One region of the Arthrobacter sp. yr096 genome, then DNA from elsewhere that is predicted to be linked to it. Evidence: predicted binding sites of a transcription regulator. Region 1 holds the regulator's gene; the other holds the start of a gene.

Region 1 (9,294 bases):
CTCCCGTTCCCTTGCGGCCTGTGAAGGCGCAGTGCTGCTGGTTGACGCAGCCCAGGGCATCGAGGCGCAGACCCTCGCCAACCTGTATCTGGCGATGGAAAACAACCTCACCATCATTCCTGTGCTGAACAAGATCGACCTCCCGGCCGCCCAGCCCGAGAAGTACGCGGCCGAACTTGCAAACCTCATTGGTGGCGACCCCGAGGACGTCCTCAAGGTATCCGGCAAAACGGGCGTCGGCGTTGAGGCGCTGCTGGACAAGATTGTCCGCGATCTCCCGGCTCCCGTAGGCGATCCGGATGCTCCCGCCCGGGCCATGATTTTCGACTCCGTCTATGACACTTACCGCGGCGTTGTCACCTACGTCCGTGTGGTGGACGGCATGCTCCATCCGCGTGAACGCATCCAGATGATGTCCACCCGGGCAACACACGAGCTCCTGGAGATTGGTGTGAGCTCGCCGGAGCCAACACCGTCCAAAGGCTTGGGCGTGGGTGAGGTGGGATACCTGATCACAGGCGTGAAGGACGTTCGTCAGTCCAAGGTTGGCGATACCGTCACCAACCTGGCCAAGCCGGCGTCGGAGTCGCTCAGCGGTTATGCCGACGCGAAGCCCATGGTCTTCTCCGGTCTCTATCCCCTGGACGGCACGGATTATCCGGTACTCCGCGACGCCCTCGAAAAGCTGATGCTCAACGACGCCGCGCTGGTGTACGAGCCCGAGACATCTGCAGCCCTGGGCTTCGGCTTCCGCGTAGGGTTCCTCGGATTGCTGCACCTGGAAATCACGCGTGAGCGCCTGGAGCGTGAGTACAACCTTGACCTCATCTCGACGGCTCCCAACGTGGAGTATGAGGTGACACTCGAGGACAAGAAGGTCATCCACGTCACCAACCCCAGCGAGTACCCCACCGGCAAGATCTCAGAGGTCCGCGAGCCGATGGTCTCTGCCACCATCCTGGCGCCCAACGAGTTTGTGGGTTCCATCATGGAGCTGTGCCAGAGCCGACGTGGGCAAATGCGGGGCATGGACTACTTGTCCGAGGACCGCGTTGAGCTCCGCTACTGGATCCCGCTGGCCGAGATCGTCTTCGACTTCTTCGACCTCCTGAAATCCAAGACCCGCGGCTACGCTTCGCTGGACTGGAAGGCCGACGGCGAACAGGTCGCAGACCTCGTCAAGGTGGACATTCTCCTGCAGGGTGAACAGGTGGATGCTTTCAGTGCCATCACGCACCGTGACAAGGCTTATGCCTACGGTGTGATGATGACCGGCAAGCTTCGCGAACTCATCCCCAGGCAGCAGTTCGAGGTGCCCATCCAGGCTGCCATCGGATCCCGCATTATTGCCCGCGAGAGCATCCGGGCCATCCGCAAGGACGTTCTTGCCAAGTGCTACGGCGGTGACATCACCCGTAAGCGCAAACTGCTTGAGAAGCAGAAGGAAGGCAAGAAGCGCATGAAGATGGTGGGTCGCGTTGAGGTGCCGCAGGAAGCATTCATCGCAGCCCTGACCACTGACGAGTCCAAGGACAAGGCCAAGAAGTAAATGCCCAGCGTCCTACCTTTGGGCGACCCAGCACCTGCGGATGGCGTCTTGCCGCCGCAGGTGCTGGCCGGCGTCGAGCATCGCAAATTCGGGCTCTACGTGCACATCCCCTTTTGTGCCGTGCGGTGCGGCTACTGCGATTTCAACACCTATACAGCCACGGAACTCGGGGGCGGTGCCTCGCAGGATGCCTACGCCTCCACGGCTATTTCCGAGCTGGACTTCGCGGCAGTAGCCCTTGACGCCTCAGGTTTGCCTCGCCGGCCCCTCAGCACCGTCTTTTTCGGTGGTGGCACCCCCACCCTCCTCCCAGCGGAGGATCTGGCACGGATCCTGCGTGCCGCCGTCGAGCAGTGGGGGCTGGAACCCGGCGCCGAGGTGACCACCGAGGCCAACCCCGATTCCGTCACGCCTGAGTCCTTGAAGGTGTTGGCTGACGCTGGCTTCACCAGGGTCTCGTTTGGCATGCAGTCTGCCGTGCCGCACGTCTTGAAGGTGCTGGACCGGACGCATACGCCAAGCCGCGTACCACTGGTTGTGCAGTGGGCACGTGAGGCTGGACTGGCCGTCAGCCTCGACCTCATTTACGGGACACCGGGGGAGTCCATGGCGGACTGGCAGCTGTCCCTTGAAACCGCACTGTCCTACGGCCCGGACCATATCAGTGCCTATGCGCTGATCGTGGAGGATGGTACCAAGCTGGCTGCCCAGATCAGGCGTGGCGAAGTCCCTGGCATCGATGACGACGACCATGCTGCGAAGTACGAGCTTGCTGACCAGATGATCTCCGAAGCTGGTTTGAGCTGGTACGAGGTCAGCAACTGGTCCAGGACACCCGAGCAGGCTTGCCGGCACAACTTGGCCTACTGGCGCGGTGATGACTGGTGGGGCATTGGGCCGGGTGCGCACTCGCACGTGGGAGGCGTCCGTTGGTGGAACGTCAAGCACCCCACAGCGTATGCATCACGGCTTGGGTCCGGTGGTTCGCCGGCTGCCGGAAGGGAAACGCTCGACGCAGATACCCGGGAAGTCGAGCGCATCATGCTGGAAGCGCGGCTTGGGACAGGTCTGGCAGTAGACGCCCTGGATGCCATCGGACGGCATGCGATGGCCGGGCTGATTGCTGATGAGCTGGTTGACCCAGTGCAGGCGTTCAAGGGTCGCCTTGTCCTGACCCTTAAGGGTCGGCTCCTGGCTGACGCCGTCGTCAGGCGCATACTTCCCGATTAGCGGTGGTTGGCTGAGCGCGTTTCGGCACAGCCGTGTTTCGGCAGAGTCCGGCTTCGGCTCGACCGTGCCGCGTGGAGGCTACTTGATCCAGCGCAGGTTGAGCCGGTAGCGGTGCGGCTGACCATGGTTGACCCGAATTCCTGCGGATACGGAGAAGCACGTCAGGGCAACCCAGATGCCGGTGGCAATCACAGCGAAGATATTGCCCACTACCGGCAGCAGCACGAGGATGTTTGCCAGGACAGCGGCAATAGTGGGAGGCAGCGTGAAATTCAGCGCTTCCTTCGATTCCTGTGCCGTAAACGGTCCCCGGTCGCGGAAGATCAGATAGATAAGCAGGGACGGCAGGCATCCCAAAATGCCGCCGAAGTGCGCCAAAGTAGCCCACTGCCTGTCTTCGCTGGCGGTCAGCGGGAGCGCATTGGCAGGCGCACCATGGTACTGGGGCTGGCCTGCGGCGCTGCCCGGTTCTTCAGGAGCGTTCTCTGCCACGTTGTGTTCCCTTTGCTGTAAAGATGCTGCGGTGTTGCTGTCCCAGAATACCGGCCTTGGCGGGCTTCCCGGGACAAGCACCACGATGACACGTCAGTTGCTGCCGCTTTGGGGGCCCCGGTCAGGGGACTGTGAGGAAGTCGATGACTTCCTCGACGCGGCCCAGCAACGATGCCTCAAGGTCGGCGTAGCTTCGAACCGCTCCGAGGAGCCGTTGCCAGCCCAGGCCGATGGCCTCGGCGGTCTCATGGGGCCAGCCGAAGGCACGGAGAATCCCGGTCTTCCAGTCGATCCCCCGGGGCACCGAAGGCCACGCGTCGATCCCCAGCACCTTAGGCCGGATGGCTTGCCACACGTCAATGTAGGGGTGACCGACGATCAGGACATTTCCGGCAGCTCCTGGCACGGTCATGGCCTCGGCCGCAATGCGGGACTCCTTGGAACCGGCGACGAGGTGGTCCACCAGGATGCCGAGGCGGCGGGCGGGACCTGGATTAAAGGCCGCGATCGCAGATTTCAGGTCGTCCACGCCGTGGAGGGGCTCTACGACGATTCCTTCGACCCGCAGATCGTCGCCCCAGACTTTCTCGACCAGTTCGGCGTCGTGCTTTCCTTCTACCCAGATGCGGCTGGCCTTGGCCACCTGGGCGCGCTGGCCTTGCACCCTGACGGAGCCGGAGGCAGTCCGCCCCGCAGCTGCACCGGAAGCGGGTGGGCGCGCGGCGGGCGGCATCAAACGGATTGCCTGCCCTTCAAGCAAGAAGCCGTATCCGAGCTGGAACGACTTCGTCTTCCCGCGCCTGTCCTCAAGGGAAACAATGTGCATGCCGCCGGTCTTTTCTACGCGCGTGACCTCACCCACCCAGCCCGACTGGACGTCCTCAAGGACCATTCCCCGCTGGACTGGTACCTCTGGGAGTTGGCGTTTGGCAGGAGCGGACAGATCCTGCGGACCCCAATTGTCGAAAGCCAAGGAGTTCCTACCTTTGTGCTGGTTTGTGCCGGGCATCAGATCACCGTGGCTGCTGTTGCCGCCCCACCTGGCTGATCCGGGCGTTGGGCGGTTTCAATGCTAGCAACGGGGTGGCTCATACTAGACTTGTTAGCACTTGGGCATGTTGAGTGCTAAATGCGGTGATCCGTTTGCGGTCCCGCGGTGACCGGTCGGAGTGACCACGGAAGTCGTCAGGAGGTGGAGCAATGAGTGAGCCACGCAAATTGGAAGTGCTGCGGGCCATCGTTGAGGATTACGTGCATTCGAGGGAGCCTGTCGGATCGAAGGCACTCGTCGAGCGGCACCATCTTGGTGTTTCCAGCGCCACCATCAGGAACGACATGGCTGTCCTGGAAGAAGAAGGCCTCATTGCGGCGCCACACACCAGCGCCGGCCGCATTCCAACGGACAAGGGTTACCGGTTGTTCGTTGACCGTATCTCCCAGGTCAAGCCGCTGTCTGCGGCAGAACGCCGCGCGATCCATTCATTGCTTGAGGGGCCCGATGATGTCGATGACATCCTGGAGCGCACAGTAAGGCTTCTGTCGCAACTGACCAACCAAGTGGCCGTCGTTCAATACCCGCACTCCAACAGGGCCCTGGTCCGCCACGTTGAGTTCGTCCTGCTGGCACCCAAGCAAGTGCTTGTCGTCCTGATCGCGGACACCGGCAGTGTTGGCCAGAAAGTCATTGAGGCCGGTTCGGACACGAGCAATGAGGCCTTGATGCTTTTGAGGTCGCGGTTCCTCGGCAACATCGCAGGGACGCAGCTGGCACTCTTGCCGCAGGTACTTCCATCTGTGGTTGCCCTGTGTCCGCCGGAGCTTCGCAGTCTGGCCCAAACACTGGCTCACGGGCTGCAGTCGCTGAGCGACACCAGCCGGGAAGAGCGCATCCTGATGGCCGGCACAGCGAACCTCGCCCGATCCAATGTGGACTTCCCGTTGAGCATTGGTCCGGTCCTGGAGGCGCTTGAGGAACAAGTTGTCATGCTCCGGTTGTTGTCCGACATGGGGGATGACCCCCGTGGCGTCACAGTGAGCATTGGCCGTGAGAACCCCTACGACGGTTTGGCCGAGGCGTCTGTGGTTGCCACAGGCTACGGCTCAGGTGCCAAAGTGGGGATTCTCGGTCCTACAAGGATGGACTATCCCACCACCATGGCCGCGGTTCGCGCAGTGGCCCGTTACCTTTCACGCATTCTCGGCGGCTGAACGCCGGCCCGAGGAAACATTCGCAGTACAACAAGGAAGAGATACCGACTTTGAGCAGCCACTATGACGTTTTGGGAGTCTCTCCGGAAGCCACCGGGGAAGAGATCAAAAAGGCGTACCGCAAGTTGGCGAGGAAACTTCACCCGGACGTCAATCCCGGTGAGGACGTCGCAGAGCAGTTCAAGGCCGTGACCCATGCTTACGAGGTGTTGTCAGACCCCCAGAAGCGCCGCGTTTACGATGCCACGGGCAACGAGAACGGCACTGACAACGGCTTCGGCGGTGGATACTCCGGCCAGGGCTTCGCCTTCCAGGATATCTTCGACACCTTCTTTGGCGGTGGTGGAGGGCATGGCGGACCGGCGTCCCGTGTCCGTCGCGGCCAGGATGCACTCATCAGCGTCCGCATTGACCTCAAGGATGCCGTGTTCGGCGTCAACAAGAAACTTGAAGTGGACACGGCCGTTGTCTGCCCCACGTGCGACGGCAGTTGCTGCCGCCCGGGTACCCACCCGGAACGTTGCGATATTTGTGGCGGCAGCGGCCAGGTTCAGCGTGCGGTCCGCTCCATCCTGGGCCAGGTCATGACCACCGCGCCCTGTGGTTCCTGCGAAGGCTTCGGATCTGTTATCAAGGATCCCTGCAACGAGTGCAATGGACAGGGGCGTATTCGCAGCCGCCGGTCCCTGACCATCAAGGTCCCTGCCGGCGTTGCAACCGGTACACGGATCCAGCTGTCCGGACAGGGCGAGGCGGGGCCAGCGGGCGGCCCTGCAGGCGACCTTTACGTGGAGATCCGGGTCAACAACGATGCCATGTTTATGCGCGAAGGCGATGACCTTCACGCCACGCTGAGCGTGCCCATGACTGCCGCGGCCCTTGGCACGGAACTGAAGCTCGAGACCTTCGATGGCGCGCAGGACATTGATGTGAAGTCCGGCACCCAGTCAGGTGAAATCATCACCCTTCGCGGACTCGGCGTCACTCATCTTCGGGGTTACGGCCGCGGGGACCTCAAAGTGCACCTCCACGTTGAGACACCCACCAAGCTCGACCCCGCCCAGGAAGAATTGTTGCAGCAGCTCGCCAAGCTTCGCGGGGAGCAGTTCACCGAGGGAAAGCTTGTTGCCAGCGGCGGCATGTTCGCCAAGCTGCGGGACAAGCTCGGTAACCTGTAGCGGTGAGCAATCCCGTTTTCTTCGCACCAGTCGGCAGCCTCGGCCACGTGAACCCCGGTTCCACGTTTGTCCTGGAAGGGCCTGAGGCCCGGCACGCCGTCACGGTCAAGCGCCTGGCCGTGGGAGAGCCCGTTGACATCGCTGATGGTAAGGGGGCCAGGCTTACAGGGACAGTTGCCGAAACGGGGCCTGGCACATTGACGGTCACGGCCTCGGATGTTGTGTTCGAGGATCAGCCGGACGTGCGTTTGGTGCTTGTCCAAGCCCTGGCCAAGGGTGATCGCGATGAACTTGCCATTGAGACTGCTACGGAACTCGGAATAGATGCCGTGATTCCGTGGCAGTCGGAGCGCTCGATTGTGCGGTGGAAGGGAGATCGCGCGGCAAAGGCCCATGCCAAGTGGCAGTCTGTGGTCACCGCTGCGGCCAAGCAGGCCCGGCGGGCATGGATACCGGAAGTGCGGCAAATCCTGGATACCGGGGCGCTGGCCAAAGCCGTAGAGAACGCGGATCTGGCCATCATCCTTCATGAAGACGCCAAGAATCCCTTGCGTGCGGTCCTCGAGGAATTGGAGGCGTCCCGTGAAGCGCGTCGCGACGCACCTCGGGAAGTTCTCTTGATTGTGGGGCCGGAGGGCGGAATTTCGCCACGTGAGGTGACGCGTCTCAGCGACGCCGGGGCCGTGACGGCACTCCTGGGTCACCACGTCCTGCGGTCGTCGACGGCGGGTCCCGCCGCCGTCGTTCTCGCCAGCGACGTTTTGGGCCGCTGGTAGAACAAATCAGCCGACGCTGAACAGCCGGGTATCCGTAGTGGCTTCAATGGTCTTGCCGGCATCATCGGCCTGTGAGACCCGCAACTCGTACTTGCCGGGCTTCAGCGTTGCACTGAAGGTGAAGACGCCGTACTGTCCAGGCTCGCCGGTCGCCTTCACCTGCCCGGTCAGGAGGCTGGCTTTTTCGCCTTTGCCCGTGTCTTGGAGGATCTGCCAGTTCACGGGTTTGGAACCGTCCGTGCTGCGGCCGTTGAACTTGACCGCACCTGCCGGCAGTGACGTATCTTCCTGCGGGTCAATAATCCACAGGGGTGCCACGAGCGATGCATCGCGCGCCATAGGTTGGCCCAGCTGCACTTGGCCGAACGCCATATAGTCCTTGTGTCCGTCAACCAGGATGACCACCTGGATTTGCTGGCCTGAATTGATCAGGCCGGAGGACGAGGCCGCCGCCGTAGCGGTGTACACCAATTGCTGGATGGCCCGCTGCGCCATCCCTGCATCAAGGTTCGAATTGAAGGCATCACGGGAAATATCGACCGTGATCACGTTCTTCCCGGAGATTGAGGTGGCCAGGCTTGCAGGTTCCTGCCAGGGCGTGAAGAAATCGTGGTCCAGGGGCTTTTGGGCCATCATGATCCGCAGCGCAGTTGTCACGGGATTTCCGTCGCCGGAGATGTCCCTGAACTCACGGTAGAGGTAGACCTCTTCCTTGCTCCGCCCGATCCAATACACGGGAATCTTGGTGGAGGCCTGGGTCGTTTCCAGGGGAGCATTGCTTGCAGGTGCGTCCTGGACGGTCAGAGACGGCGGCCCTGACGTAGCTGGAGCGCCCTCGCCATTGGCGATGCATCCGGTGAGGAAGAGGACAGCAAACATCGCAGGCACGGCCATTGCGGATTTTTTCCGTTGGCGCGCGCCTTTAGCGTTGTTGGCTGAATCCTTGATGGAGTTTCCTGTCCTGAAGTTCATGTTCAAACAGCCGTCGGCGGTGGCTGGCTGCGGGGCAGTGGTGGTCCCCGCCTATGCCAGCTTGGCACATGGCCGACGACGGTCGGTCGGGTTTTTGGGGCCGGGCGCCAACTGAAACGTGATTGATACCCGCTTGATGCCGAGTTGAGACATAGAGTCCGCTATCAGCGTGGGGGCCGGAATGCGCCCGGCCGGTTAGGTTCACCGTGGGCGGTGCTGGCGTAGGATTGAGTTCATTCCGGCATCAAGGCGGGCGTCTTCAGGCGGCCGCATATGTCGAATCGATGGCGTTAATACGACCCAACCGGAGGAGAACAGGCCTGACGGCCAGCACTATGAGTGAATCTTTGAATGGGCGGCTCAGGACCGGTAACGGCAACCAGTCGCCTACCGAGTTCCCGCACACGTTACCGGGCACGCGCACGGAGATTGTCACGTTCGACAACTCCGACCAGATGGTTCACTCGCTGGGCAGCCACGACGAGGCCCTGCGGTACATCGAGGAGCAGTTCCAGGACGTCAATTTCCATGTCCGGGGCAACGAACTTTCCATGACCGGCCCTTCCACGGTTATCCCGCGAATCATGCGCCTCCTTGAGGAAGTGCGCGGGCTGGTGTCGAAGGGCACCGTGGTCACACCGGACGTCCTTCAGCAGCTCGTCTCCCTCTTGAGCACCCAGTCAGTGCAGAATCCTGCCGATGTCCTGACCCACAACATCCTGTCCAGCAGGGGCAAAACCATCCGGCCCAAGACGCTGAACCAGAAGAACTATGTGGATGCCATCGACGCAAACACGGTGATCTTCGGGATCGGCCCGGCAGGTACGGGCAAGACATATCTGGCCATGGCAAAGGCTGTTCAGGCGCTTCAAATGAAGGAAGTCAGCCG
Region 2 (13,286 bases), on a different contig from region 1:
CGGACGTCTTTGGCCGTGGTGACGGCCAGCCTGCGTCACGCCGCCCGTATTGGCGAGGCCATCAGGCTTCAGTTGCCCAACCATTCGTTGCTGTCCGCATTCTTTGGAGCCGGTCCGGAATCTTTCCGTGTAGTGGACCTCGAGCGCGCCCAAGGTTTGGTGCGGGATCACGTGATCTTCTCGCTGGGTTACGGGCGTACTCCCCACGGCCGTGCCCTGCATTCGTTCGGCCCATTGTCCGTTGAAGGTGGCCGGAACCGGTTCGCCCTGGCGATGACCCGTGCGCGGCGTTCCATGCACGTTCTGAGTTGCTTCCGCCCCGAGGATCTGGACCTTGACCGCTTGGCTCATGGAGCGGTGGACTTCTACGAACTGCTGGACCGGGAACTCTCCGGAAACAGCAACCTCGGAACGCCTGCATCCCGCGCTGTTGCCAGTGAGCAGGCGCTGGGGGAGGATCCCCTGGTGGCTGATCTCGGTGAACGCCTGCGTGCCCGGGGAGCCAGGGTCTGGCACCTTTACGATGGCGTGCTGGATATCGCTGCCGCAGCGGATCCCGTCCATACGATTGGCCGGGAAGGTGCGGAGATCCCTACTCCCGTGGCCATCGAGTCCGACGGAACGGAACGCTACCGGCGCATGAGCGTCCGCGAACGCAGCCGCCTGCGCCCGCAGCTGCTTGAACGAATGGGCTGGCGTTACATGTCGCTGTGGACGATCGAGGTCTTTACGGATCCCTCGTCCTGTGCAGATCGGATTGGATCCTACCTCGGGCTGGAGAACCACATCCCGAGGCCTGCTTCCCCCCAGCATGGTTTCCTGGACATGGATGTTGAACAATTGACATTGGATAAAGGGCAGCCAAGCTACGCCCACAGTTCGGCCGGGCAGGCGGAGGGCGAAGTCCACGATGCTGCGGGCCACGCGAACAACGTCATAGAGAACGGGAAAGAAGCACCACAGATGGAACAGGAAACCGGCACGGACGACGCAGCCGCTGAGTCCGGCGCACAGGTCGATGCCGCTCCGGAGGAAAGAGCCGGGTCCAAGGCGTCCGCGTCCAAGCCCGGCACTGGCGGGATTCTTCCCACCAAGGCTGCAGAGGACGATCCCCGGCAGTGGGGCGACGAGCCCGGATACGATCATGAGCAGTGGCTGAAGGAGCAAAAGCCGCCGCATTGGGGCTAACTTGCCTGCGGCAATTGCTCCGCTGATCACGGACTGACCAAAACAAAGAAGAGCTTGCCCTGCGTTGACGCGCCGGCAAGCTTTTCTGCTTGCTGGGGATCGGCTGCCACCACTACCAGCCCCTCGGTGTCGCTTGTCCCGAGCCATTCTCCGGCCTTGCCCCCGTGGGCCGAAGTCCAGAGGACGGGAACGGGGCCGGCCAGTACCTCGCTTTGTTTGGGCTCGTCGTAGGAACCCGCTGACGTGAGCACCACCGTTACGAGCTGGCCGGGGGAGAGCAGCTGAATGGACGAGGGGTCAGCCATCCGTAGCGGGACTGCTGCCGAGCCCAAGGGGGCTCCCGTGAGCAGCCCAGGTCCCAGGAGGTTGGATTCAGCAGGGATCTGCCCTTTGCCGAGTGGCGACGCGAGCTGGCGTCCAACCAGGACTCCCGCGTCTGTTACGGATCCGGAGACAGCCAGCTCCGGGGCTACAGCTACATTCGCAAAGTCGGATTCGGTGAGGCTGGTGCCCGTTGGAAGGTCTCGGGCTGCGACCAGTACATTGACCCGCAGTTGGGACTGCGGAGTCATCTGTTGGACTGCGATGCCAGTGGCGAGGCACAGCAGGAGTGCCACTGTCAGCCGACGATTGCGTGCAATCCAAGAGCGTGATGCCTGAACCGGGTTCCGGCGCGCAACGCGCTTGAAGGGTTTGCCCCGGGAGAAGGGTTTGCCCCGATAAACGGTTCCTGGCGGACGGGAATTCGCGACGGGAGGCCGAGGCATGGCAGCTGATGCTGAGCGTTCAGCGCGGGCAAGGAGCGCGCTACGGGACTTCTGTGGCATGCCGCCACGTTAGCCAGCAGACCGGACGGCCTGACAGTAGCTTGAGGCCGTATGTGGAAAAGGAAGAGTCCTAGCTCGCTGCTGCTGCCGGTGCCGGAGCGGCGGCAGGAGCAGGGGACGCTGCCGGAGCGGCGGAAACCGTGCTGCCCTTGGAATCGCGGGAATCAGTCCGGTAGAAGCCGGAGCCCTTGAAGACGACGCCAACGCTGTTGAACTTCTTGCGAAGCGAACCTTTGCACTCGGGGCACTCTGTCAGGGAGCTGTCAGAGAACGACTGGACGATGTCAAAGGCATGGTCGCAGTCTTTGCAGGCGTATGCGTATGTGGGCACTGAAATCCTCCTTCAGGACAAAGTTCAGGTCCTGTGCAGCGTCGGCGGAGAACATCCGCATTAGCAGTCGCAGGGCCTGAGTGCCAATTCTATCATCCGGACTCCGGGAGCGTGCCAGTGAGTGTGCCGGAACTCACCCAAAGGCACAATGCAGTCAGGACCCCTCAGATGCGACGCCGAGCTGGACGACGCCGGAAGGGGTAAGGACTTCGCACACCGGGCGGTCAAAGGCTTCGGCGGGAATCGAACCCGGAGGCAACACATCGTCGTCGTACACCACAGCGATAGTGGGTGGTCGCTGGCCGGAAGCATCCAGACCCTGGAGCAGGCGGTCGTAGTAGCCGCCGCCCTGGCCGATCCTGTTGCCATCCCGGTCAACTGCTGTAGCGGGCATGAAAATACCGGCAGCCCCGGCTATCACGGAGCTCTCCAGGCGTTCGCCAACAGGTTCGTCGATGGGTGCGTAGGCAGATCGGGCAAAGTTCGTGCCGGGCGTCCAGAAGACCCAGCTCAGCTGCCTGCCCGGCTCGCAAACGGGCAGTAGAACCCGGTGGCCAGCGTCATGGAGGGACGTGATCAGGGGCAGGGTGGGTGGCTCGAAGGCGACTCCGACATAGACGGCAAACGTTGCGCCTGCGCCTGGTGAAGTCCTCGCAGCCCACGCTGTTCCATGCCCGGCAATGGATTCGCCCGCCTCTGCTATCTGTTCCGGAGTCAGGGTCCGCCGGTGCAGGCGCCTGCTACTGCGGATGTCTTCCTTGGATGCCATCTGTGTCCGATCGTGAGGTGTTGTTCGTCCTGGTAAGCCGCGTATGCCATCAGTTCCGCGATCCAAATGTGCTAACGGTGCGGCGAGGGTTTAGCCGTTGATGTATTCCTTCCGTTACATTAGTCCCGTGACTCTTGATAACAATGCTGTCCGTAAGGCCGTCATCCCCGCAGCGGGTCTTGGCACCAGGTTCCTCCCTGCAACAAAGGCGATGCCGAAGGAAATGCTGCCAGTGGTTGACAAGCCGGCCATCCAGTACGTCGTCGAAGAAGCCGTAAAGGTTGGCTTGCATGACGTCCTGATGATCACCGGACGCAGCAAGCGTGCCTTGGAGGATCACTTTGACCGCGTGCCAGCGCTGGAGGCGACCCTGGCTGAAAAGGGTGACACCGCTAAGCTTGAAGCTATTCAGTCCGCCACCAACCTGGGTGACATTCACTACGTCCGCCAAGGTGACCCCAACGGTTTGGGCCACGCAGTCCTCCGTGCCAAGCAGCACGTGGGCTATGAACCCTTCGCTGTCCTTCTGGGTGATGACCTGATCGACGCCCGCGAGGACCTCCTGAGCGAAATGATCGCTGTCCAGCAGAAGACCGGTGGGTCAGTTGTGGCCCTCATTGAAGTTGAACCCTCCAAGATCAGCGCCTACGGCTGCGCGGATGTAGAGGAGATCGGCGAAGAAGGCTACGTGCGCATCAAGCAGCTCGTGGAGAAGCCTTCCCCGGAAGAGGCTCCCTCCAACCTTGCTGTGATCGGCCGTTACGTGCTGCATCCCGCCGTGTTTGATGTCCTGGAGAAGACAGCTCCGGGGCGCGGCGGAGAGATCCAGTTGACTGATGCGCTGGAGGTCCTGGCCGCTGGCGAGGGCGAAGGCTACGGCGTGTACGGTGTCGTCTTCCGCGGCCGTCGCTACGATACCGGTGACAAGCTCAGCTATCTCAAGGCATGCATTGAGCTCGCGTGCGAACGTGAGGATCTCGGTCCCGAGCTTCGTGAGTGGCTGCCGACCTTTACCGCTGCGCTTCCCAAGTAACACCGGATGTACGGCTCTGCGATCTGGCCGGTAACGCTGGAAAGCGGAGACTTGCTTCTTCGGCCCATTCGTTACCGCGACAAGCGGGAATGGTCTGAAGTCCGCTCGAAGAACAGTGAATGGCTCGCACCATGGGAGGCGTCCAACCCGGCACCGGGTGGGCGCCTGCCCAGTTACCGTCAGATGGTGGGGTCCCTGAACGATCAGGCCCGCCAGTCCACGGCCCTTCCGTTTGTCATCGTCGAACGGACTCCCGGTTTCCGGGAGCCGCGCATCGTGGGGCAATTGACGGTGTCGTCCATTGTGTGGGGATCGGCCATGATGGCCACACTGGGGTATTGGGTTGATCAGGAGCGGGCGGGCCGCGGAATTGCTCCGACAGCGGTGGCCATGGCCACGGACCACTGTTTCAGGGTGCTGGGACTTCACCGGATGGAAATCAACATCAGGCCGGAGAATGGCCCCAGCCTCCGGGTGGTGGAGAAGCTCGGATTCCGTGACGAGGGTTACCGCGAACGGTATCTGCACATCAACGGGGAATGGGCTGACCACCGTTCATTTGCGTTGACATCGGACGAGGTTCCCGAGGGGCTCCTGCGCAGGTGGCTCCAAGGACAAACGGGCAGGTCATAAGGCTTTTTGACCGTATCTCCAGTCATTTGCGGACTCGCCGACGACACACCGGGCGCAATGCCGCCACCCCCGGGGATTTGCTTCTACGGTTTTGAATGTGGACTTCCCTCTCAGCAGCTCAGTGATACTCGTGGTCACTGTCGCGCTGTGGATGGTCTGGGTGGCGCCTTACGTTCTGCGTAACCGCCGGCAACAAGTCCAAACGGCCACTGTGCCAGCAGAGGCATTCGACGACGAACCAGACGAACCGCAGGCAGGGGTGGTATTGACTTTGGCACCTCAGCAGGAGAAACCGATGGAGACCATGCACAGCAAAGCACAGGCCTCGCCGCAGGATTCCCGCGTGGCAGAGTCGTCCGCCAATCCAACGCCCGTTACCCCCTTCACGATTCGTTACGCGCGGTGCACTCTGGCGTTGTCCGGTGCAGCGCTGCTTTTGACGGCAGTGATTTCCGGGGTGCTTCTGCTTTTCCGCACGGGATCCTTTTGGTTGCCGTTGGTGTCCTTCATTGGCGCGGTCTTCGCTGTCGTGATTCTGCGCAGGCTTGCTCTTCGGGATCTGCGCGAACGACGTGCGCGCCGTGCAGCCCAGGCATCGCGCATCCCCACTCCCGCGCGCTATCTGCCGAAAGAGCCGGCTGTCGAGTCGAAGGAAACCACTGTTTTCGACGCCGAGGCCAGTAGTAGTGAGGCTGCGCGCCTGTCCGCTGTGGAGCTTCGTGAGGCTGCGCTGGCAGTTGCCGTGGCGGCTGGAGACACGTCTGCACAAGCGGCCGAAGACACGAGGGGTTCCAGTTGGCAGCCGGTTTCGGTTCCCAAGCCCACCTACGTTGATGCCGCCAAGGCCCCGAGGCCTGCTCCCGAGCCCTTGGATCTCCCTGAGGCTCCCAAGCCAGTTGGCAAGCCTGTGCTGAAACAGGGCGTTGATCAGATGGATGCTGCTGCGATGTCGGCGGCGTCGGTCAAGGGTCAGAGCGCCCTGAGCAATCTGGACGACGTCCTGCAGCGCCGCCGCGCGTAATTTCCGATGACCAGCATCTGCGTGGCTGGTGGAACCGGTCAGGTGGGCCGCGAGGTTGTCCGGCTTGCCCTGGCTGCCGGGCACTCCGTCACAGTCCTGTCCCGCCACGTGCCCCCGACAGGATCGAACAGGCATCACGACGGCGCCAGCTACTTTGCGGGCGACGTCACCACAGGGGATGGTCTGTCAGACGCATTGGCGGGTGCCGACGTCGTGATCGACTGCCTTGAAGGGCAGTTTGGCAAGGCGCAAAAGCATTTCGCCGACGGCGGTGCCAGGCTTCTGGCCGCGGCCAACCGGGCAGGGGTTGTAAAGGCCGTGGCCCTGTCCATCATCAATTGCGACCAGAGCACGTTTGATTACTATGCGACAAAAGCAGCCAAGGAACAGAAATACGCTGAGTCGACATTGGAAACGGTGGTGGTGAGAGCGACGCAATTTCACAGCTTGGTGGCGGCTGTCTTCGCGGCCGCTGCGAAAGTGCGGGTTATTCCTGTTTTCAAGGGTGTGGGTTTCCAGAGCATTTCTCCCGTGGACGTGGCGAAGGTCTTGCTGCTGGAAGCCGTGGAGGAACCTTCTTCCCAGCTGCACAGGGTCCGCACCATCGGCGGTCCGGACGTGCTGGACATGAGGGCGATGGCGGTGTCCTGGAAGGCCGTAACGGGTGCGCGGGGCAGGATTGTGCAGTTGCCTTTGCCTGGCGCGATGGGCGCTTTCCTGCGTGCCGGCCGTAACCTGATCCCGGAGCAAAGGATCGGGACTGAGACCTTCGTGTCGTGGTTGGAAAAGCGCAAGGAAAGTTTGTAGCCTAGGGACACTGGCCGGGTGCCCACCACCGGTCCAGGGGCTATAGCTCAGTTGGTAGAGCGCTTCGTTCGCATCGAAGAGGTCAGGAGTTCGAATCTCCTTAGCTCCACAAATTTCCCCGGATAATTCCAGCCGAGCCAATCCTCGGAGCGATCAGGTTGCAGGTAGTGCCGGGTCCCAGCCGCTGTAAAAGACGAGTACCTACTACTCGTGTGCGGGCATAGCCGGTTCGTCTTTACTGAACCCAGCGGATCCCCTGCGCCGGCTAATGATCCCCCTCGTTTGCCGGGCAGTCCCAAAGATCCGCGGCCGGGGCCGGGCGACACCACCCAGAAGTGTTGTCCGGTCCTGTGCTTAACCCAGCAGACCCCTTGGGTATATCGTTAACTATCGTTCAGTATCGTTCGCGACGTCCCCGAGGTGAGCAAGATGCATAATTCATTCCCTGCAAACGGATTTATGGGCAACAACCTGGATGGCATGTGGCAGGCTGTCGAAGAGTTTCGCTCCCGCTTCGAGAAGCGTGCCGGCACCCGTGCCGGCCGGGGGGAGTTACGGACGGCTATTCTGGCACTCCTTGCCGAGCGGCCCATGCACGGGTATCAGATCATCCGGGAAATCGAGGAGCGCAGCGGTGGCAACTGGAAGCCCAGTGCCGGCTCCGTTTATCCCACCCTGCAATTGCTGGCAGATGAGGGCTTCGTCAATGCCGAAGAATCAAGCGGACGCAAAATCTACTCCTTGACCGAAGCGGGTCGGGAAGACGTGGCCAGTGCCGAGGCATCCGCGCCGTGGGACTCCGTGGGCACCAGTTCGGGCCCGGGTTTTGCTGCCTTGCCCAAAGCTGGCGTGGACCTTGCGCAGGCCGCAGCACAGGTTGGCCGCACAGGGACGCCCAAGCAGGTTCAGGAGGCCGTTGCAGTGCTGGAAGAGGCTCGCCGCAGGCTGTACTCGATCCTCGCACAGGACTGAGGGCGGTGACGTTGGATCGTCGCCACCGGGTAGGTGCAACACCGGGCGCAGGGGACGCCCGCACCCGATATCGTCGGATCCTGCGGTTTGCTTCATGGAATCTCGCCGTCACGTGGTGGTTTGAGTTGTTCCTGCCCCGGGTGGGTCTGCGGTGGGTCTCTGATCGCAACCGCGCCCAGCGGATGAGGGGCTTTGCGAAGCGCTTCCATGACTTGGCTGTGGAACTTGGTGGCCTGATGATCAAGGTGGGCCAGTTCATGTCGTCCAGGCTGGACGTCCTGCCACCTGAGATCACGGCCGAACTTGAAGGGCTCCAGGACGAAGTCCCGGCGGTGCCATTTTCGGAGATACGTTTACTGGCCGAAGCTGAGCTGGGTGCGCCGTTGGAGACAGTGTTCGCCTCGGTTGAAGAGACACCTATAGCTGCCGCTTCACTCGGCCAGGCCCACCGGGCAAAGCTTCTGGCCGGAAATGCGGAGGACACCGGGCTCAGCAGCGTGGTCTTTAAGGTTCAGCGGCCGGGCATCGATACCATTGTGGACGTCGATCTGGCGGCTCTTCGCAAAGTAGGCGGATGGCTGAGCCGTATCCGCCTCGTATCGGATCGGGCGGATGTGCCTGCCCTGATCAAGGAGTTTGCGCAGACCAGCCTTGAGGAGATCGACTACCTTAACGAGGCCGCAAATTCCGAGCGCTTCGCAGCGGATTTCGCCGGTGACCAGAGGGTGACTGTGCCCGGAGTCGTGTGGGAACGGACAACGCGACGCGTGCTTACCCTCGAAGATGTCACTGCCATCAAGATCACCGACACCGAATCATTGCGGATGGCCGGAATTGACCCAGCGACTGTGGCGCCGGTCTTTGCATCCGTGATGTTTGACCAGCTGTTCACGAACGGCTTTTTCCATGCGGATCCACATCCCGGGAACATCTTTGTCACGCCCATCGCCGGCGCATCCGGCGAGCGACCCTGGAAACTAACATTCATCGACTTCGGCATGATGGGGGAGGTCCCGCCAAAGACCCGGAGCGGGCTGAGGAAGCTCCTGATTGCTGCTGCCTCCCGGGACGGCAAGGGCTTGGTGTCCGCCATCAGCGACGTTGGTGTGCTGATGCCATCTGCTGACACAGCAGAGCTGCAGCGTGCCATGACCCAGCTCTTCTCACGGTTTGGAGGAATGGGGTTCGCAGAGCTCCGCGATGTGGATCCGCGGGAATTCCGCGACTTTGGCTCCGAGTTCGGCGCTGTCATTCGTTCGTTGCCCTTCCAGCTGCCGGAGAACTTTCTCCTCATCATCCGTGCAATGTCGCTGACGTCCGGCGTATGCAGTTCCTTGGATGCCCGCTTCAATTTGTGGGACTCGGTGGAACCCTATGCAGCACAGCTACTCCGCGACGAACGTGGCAACATCGTCAACGACGTCGCGTCCCAGGCTCTGGATGCCGCAACAGTTGCTTTGCGCTTACCGAAACGGCTGGACGGGCTGATCAACCAAATCGAGGACGGTGCCCTGGAAGTGGGCAATCGTCGCCTCGAACGACAAATGGAGAGGCTCATCGTCACGGCGCGCAGGGCTGTAGCCGCCCTGGTCTTCGGGGCGCTCCTGATTGCAGGATCCGTGGTGAGGGCTGACGACGCGGTGCTCGGCAACGTGCTCATGATCCTGTCCGTCATTCCGTTGGTCCATGGTTTGTGGTCCGGGCGTCGTCGTCGTCCGTGAGCTACAGCCGGCGTCGTAGAATTGCCGTGTGACTGAGCCCCCAGCACCTCCTCCCGAGGCATCCAACAGCATGTCAGGTCCCATCCTGGTGGGTGTGATGCCGGGGCAGCGTCCGGTGGTCGTCGAGCAGGCAGCACAAGTAGCTGCCGCTGCGGGCCTCCCACTCGTGTGTGCATTTGCCGATGTCACGGTGTATCCGGTGGATGGCAGCGCCGGGGGTCCGGCTGCGCCCATTGATCCTGACGGGGTTGATGACGATGCTCCCTGGATTCCTGAGGAGTTGAAAACTGCCATTGCCTCGCAGCTGGCAGGGAGAGGCGTGGCGTGGTCCATCGTGCGTCTGGCAGGTGAGCCGGCGCAGGCCTTGGCCCGCCAGGCCAAGGACATAGGCGCGTCGATGCTCGTGGTGGGCACGCGGGAGCACACGCTGTCGGCGGCTTTTAAGGACCTGACGGCCGGCTCCGTGGCCCGGCAACTGTTCCATCGCCAGGACCTGCCGGTACTGGTCATCCCGGTGAACCCCCGGGTTCCGGATGATGATGACGACTGAGGCCAAGCGTCCGGTCCACTTGCACTGGAGATTTATCGGCATCGTGGCGGCGGGCGGCGTGCTGGGTGCCTTGGCGCGGTATGGCCTTGGATTAGTGATCCCGGCGCCGGGTGCGTGGCCACTTCCCACCTTGGTCATCAATCTGACGGGTGCTTTGGCGCTAGGCGCGTTGCTGGAAGGACTCTCCCGCAGCGGACCCGACGTCGGTAATCGCCGCGTCCTGCGCCTTGCCCTGGGAACGGGGTTCTTGGGCGCCTACACCACCTACAGCACATTGGCGCTGGACGCAGTCCATCTCTTCGCTGCGGGTGCAGCCCCTGCGGCCGCGGGCTACCTTCTGGCCAGCCTCCTGGGCGGCGCAGCAGCCACCACTGCCGGTATCTGGCTTGGCGCATGGCACCACAGGCGGAACCAATGACGGTGGTTCTGCTCGCTCTGGCTGGTGGAGCCGGCGCAGGGGTTCGGTTCGTCATCGACGGACTGGTCCGCTCGCGCCTCAAGACGGCGCTCCCTTGGGGAACCATCATTATCAACATCTCGGGTTCCCTGCTGCTCGGCTTTCTTGCTGGTCTTGTCATGCGCGGCCAAGCACCGGAATCCCTCCTCCTGGTTTTAGGCACAGGATTTCTGGGTGGCTACACCACCTTCAGTACGTCCAGCCTGGAGACCATCCGATTGGTCCAAAGTGGCAGGGCAGGACTGGCGCTTGTCAACGCCATGGGGTCAATGGCCGCGAGCGTTCTGGCCTCCGCTGCAGGCGTATTGATCGCTTCACTGCTGCCCTGAGCTGTGGTGAACTTCACCATCAAAAGTGTCATTGCCCGCCTGTAGGATCGAGCCATGGCTAAGAAGACTTTCAATGAGCTGTTGTCCGCCCAGGTCGCCAATGAGTTTGCGGCCTCCCAGCAATACATCGCAGTAGCTGTGTACTTTGACGGCGAGGACTTGCCGCAGCTTGCCCGGCATTTCTACCGGCAATCCCTTGAGGAGCGCAACCACGCCATGATGATGGTCCAGTACATGCTGGACCGCAACGTGCACGTGGAAATCCCTGGCATCGCTCCCGTGCGCAACAACTTCACCAACGCCAAGGAACCCATCGCACTGGCCTTGGAGCAGGAGAAGGAAGTCACCCGGAACATTGAGGAAATGTTCCGTGTTGCCCGCGCAGAAGGAGATGCTCTGGGTGAGCAGTTCATGCTCTGGTTCCTGAAGGAGCAGGTTGAAGAGGTCGCGTCCATGACCACGCTGCTGAACATCACTGAAAGGGCGGAGAACCTCTTCGACATCGAGAACTACGTCGCCCGCGAAACTGTGGGCGATGGCGGAAACGATGCCAGTGCCCCGTCCGCAGCCGGCGGCGTCATCTAGCTGTCCGCGTCAAACCACTTTTGGAGAGAGGCCGCCGGAAGCTTAGCTTCCGGCGGCCTCTTCGCGCGCCGGGGAATCGTCCACGCTGGAACGCCCCAGCAATGCCAGCCGGCTAGCGATGCGTGCCAGGTCCACGGGGAGGATATTGCCGGCGGCACCGATATCCCAGTCGAGGGGTCCTTGGCCGATCAGGAACAGCCGAATGTCCTGATCATGAAGGACGTCCACCACGTTGCTGAAACGCTGCCAGGCAGGAGCGGACGCAGAGTCGGTGATGGAGGGTGAGGGGACATCGTCAATGACCCACGTCGTGTAGGCGTCAGCCAACGCCAGGAAGTCGGAGGCGGACGTCAACCCACCACATAGCTCCTCAAAAGATACCCAGAGGAGATCGGGGTCCGAGTTCTTGACGACGATCGGCTGGGTGGTTGGGCTGAGCACCCGTCTTTGGGATGGCGGTGGCCGGAACAAGCCAAGGCGTCCAAGTTGTCCGGGCGTGCCGGGGGAGATGATGCGCCCTGAGCCGAATGCCTCAAAGCCAGTGCCCGAGGTGGACCCGTCGGCGGGAAAACGACGGAAGTCCCACGAGCCATTGATTTCCACGATGTCCATCATCTCCTTGATGGCCTCGATGGTGGGTAGGAAATGGTCATGCCACAGAGGATTGGGCAGCAAGTCATCAGGCGCGTAATTCGAGGTCACCACCAACGGAACGCGTTGTTGCGCGGCTGTCCGGAGCAGCCGGGAAATGAACATGCCGTCGCCGACGTCATGCACATGGAACTCGTCAAAGAAGAGCACGTCTGTGTCAGCCAGCAGCGCGTCAATTGAGTGTTGGATGGCGGTTCCGTTAACGGCGTCCAACCCACGTGTCCCCGCATGAAGCTTGCGGAAGAAATCGTGGAAGTGGACTCGCCTGGTCCGCAGGCCCAACCGCGCGTGGAAGCTGTCCATCAGCCAGGTCTTGCCGCGGCCCACGGGTCCGTGCAGGTAGATGCTTCGCGGTGCCTTTCGGGAAAATGTGCGACGCCGGCCCGCAATCTGGGCGCCAAAGGCGGCCAGTCGCTCGGCTGCTTGGCGCTGGCTGGACTCAAGCTCGAAACCCGAGCCCGCGGCGTCGTTCTCCATGCCGTCCATCAAAGTCCTGGCAGTCTCCCGCGCAGTGCCGGGAGCAGGCCTTGAAGGAGGTGTCACAGCCAGCCTTTTCTCTTGAAGATGAGGTACATCAGCAGGGCCGCGCCGAACATGAGGGCCACAGCCAGCGGGTACCCGAAATTCCAATGCAGCTCGGGCATATGGTCGAAGTTCATGCCGTAGACGCCGGCAACAAAGGAGGGTGCGAAGAGGATCGCAGCCCAGGAGGAGATCTTCTTGACCTGTTCGTTTTGTGCGGCGCTGGCCTCGTTCTGGCGGTTGGCCGTCAATGTTCCATCCAGCGTGAGCGCATTCTGCAGGAGGTCCCTGAATGAGTTCACCCGGGAGATGACTCGTTGGACGTGGTCCTCAACGTCGCGCAGTGAGCGCTGCAGTTCGATGTCCACGCCGTATTTTTCGAAACCCTTCTCCAGCAGGGCCATCATGTCCGGGAGCGGTTGGATGGCCCGCTGGAACTGGATGACCTCACGGGCCAGTTCGTAGATACGGCGCGACACAGCGCTGTCGCCGCTGAAAAGCTGATCTTCGATTTCGTCGATGTCATTCTCAAGGCCCGCCACGACGGGAGCGTAGTCGTCCACCACTTGGTCAAGAAGCGCGTAGAGCACCGCTTCGGGCCCGTGGCAGAGAAGGTCCGGACGCTGTTCGAGGCGGTGGCGAACCCGGGCGACTCCGCCGGTTTCGGCATGGCGGATGGTCACCACAAAGTTCTTTCCTGTGAAGATGTGCAGTTCGCCGAACTCTACCGACTCTGTGTCATCCAGGTACCGGGCCGGGCGGAGAACGGTAAACAAGTTGGTGTCGTACCGCTCAAGCTTGGGCCTCTGATGCGCCGACACCGCGTCCTCCACGGCCAGCTCGTGAAGTCCGAACTCGTGGGCGACGGCGGCCATCTCGTCTTTCGTGGG

Evidence for each region. Region 1 encodes HrcA, which represses chaperone genes, less so after heat shock. Its sites were predicted from a motif close to TTNGCACTCGNNNNNNNCGAGTGCNAA; they were not measured.
Region 2: a site for HrcA is predicted at 2,407-2,433, ahead of BMY91_RS02805 (FmdB family zinc ribbon protein). Genes of this name have one in related genera too.

Annotation. Positions count from the first base shown of each region.
Region 1 covers NZ_FNYI01000003.1:584,903-594,196, reverse strand. The annotation lists gene lepA (translation elongation factor 4) at 1-1,549, shown strand, start outside; gene hemW (radical SAM family heme chaperone HemW) at 1,550-2,779, shown strand; gene BMY91_RS10590 (DUF4870 domain-containing protein) at 2,858-3,271, opposite strand; gene BMY91_RS10585 (DUF3097 domain-containing protein) at 3,393-4,244, opposite strand; gene hrcA (heat-inducible transcriptional repressor HrcA) at 4,472-5,479, shown strand; gene dnaJ (molecular chaperone DnaJ) at 5,530-6,657, shown strand; gene BMY91_RS10570 (16S rRNA (uracil(1498)-N(3))-methyltransferase) at 6,660-7,433, shown strand; gene BMY91_RS10565 (GerMN domain-containing protein) at 7,440-8,327, opposite strand; gene BMY91_RS10560 (PhoH family protein) at 8,741-9,294, shown strand, end outside.
Region 2 covers NZ_FNYI01000001.1:593,033-606,318, forward strand. The annotation lists gene BMY91_RS02795 (DUF4011 domain-containing protein) at 1-1,188, shown strand, start outside; gene BMY91_RS02800 (RcpC/CpaB family pilus assembly protein) at 1,215-2,015, opposite strand; gene BMY91_RS02805 (FmdB family zinc ribbon protein) at 2,086-2,346, opposite strand; gene BMY91_RS02810 (5-formyltetrahydrofolate cyclo-ligase) at 2,501-3,115, opposite strand; gene galU (UTP--glucose-1-phosphate uridylyltransferase GalU) at 3,216-4,148, shown strand; gene BMY91_RS02820 (GNAT family N-acetyltransferase) at 4,155-4,781, shown strand; gene BMY91_RS02825 (hypothetical protein) at 4,912-5,802, shown strand; gene BMY91_RS02830 (SDR family oxidoreductase) at 5,809-6,609, shown strand; tRNA gene BMY91_RS02835 (tRNA-Ala) at 6,646-6,718, shown strand; gene BMY91_RS02840 (PadR family transcriptional regulator) at 7,039-7,581, shown strand; gene BMY91_RS02845 (ABC1 kinase family protein) at 7,587-9,302, shown strand; gene BMY91_RS02850 (universal stress protein) at 9,331-9,852, shown strand; gene BMY91_RS02855 (fluoride efflux transporter FluC) at 9,836-10,270, shown strand; gene crcB (fluoride efflux transporter CrcB) at 10,267-10,638, shown strand; gene BMY91_RS02865 (ferritin) at 10,693-11,223, shown strand; gene zapE (cell division protein ZapE) at 11,266-12,417, opposite strand; gene corA (magnesium/cobalt transporter CorA) at 12,414-13,286, opposite strand, start outside.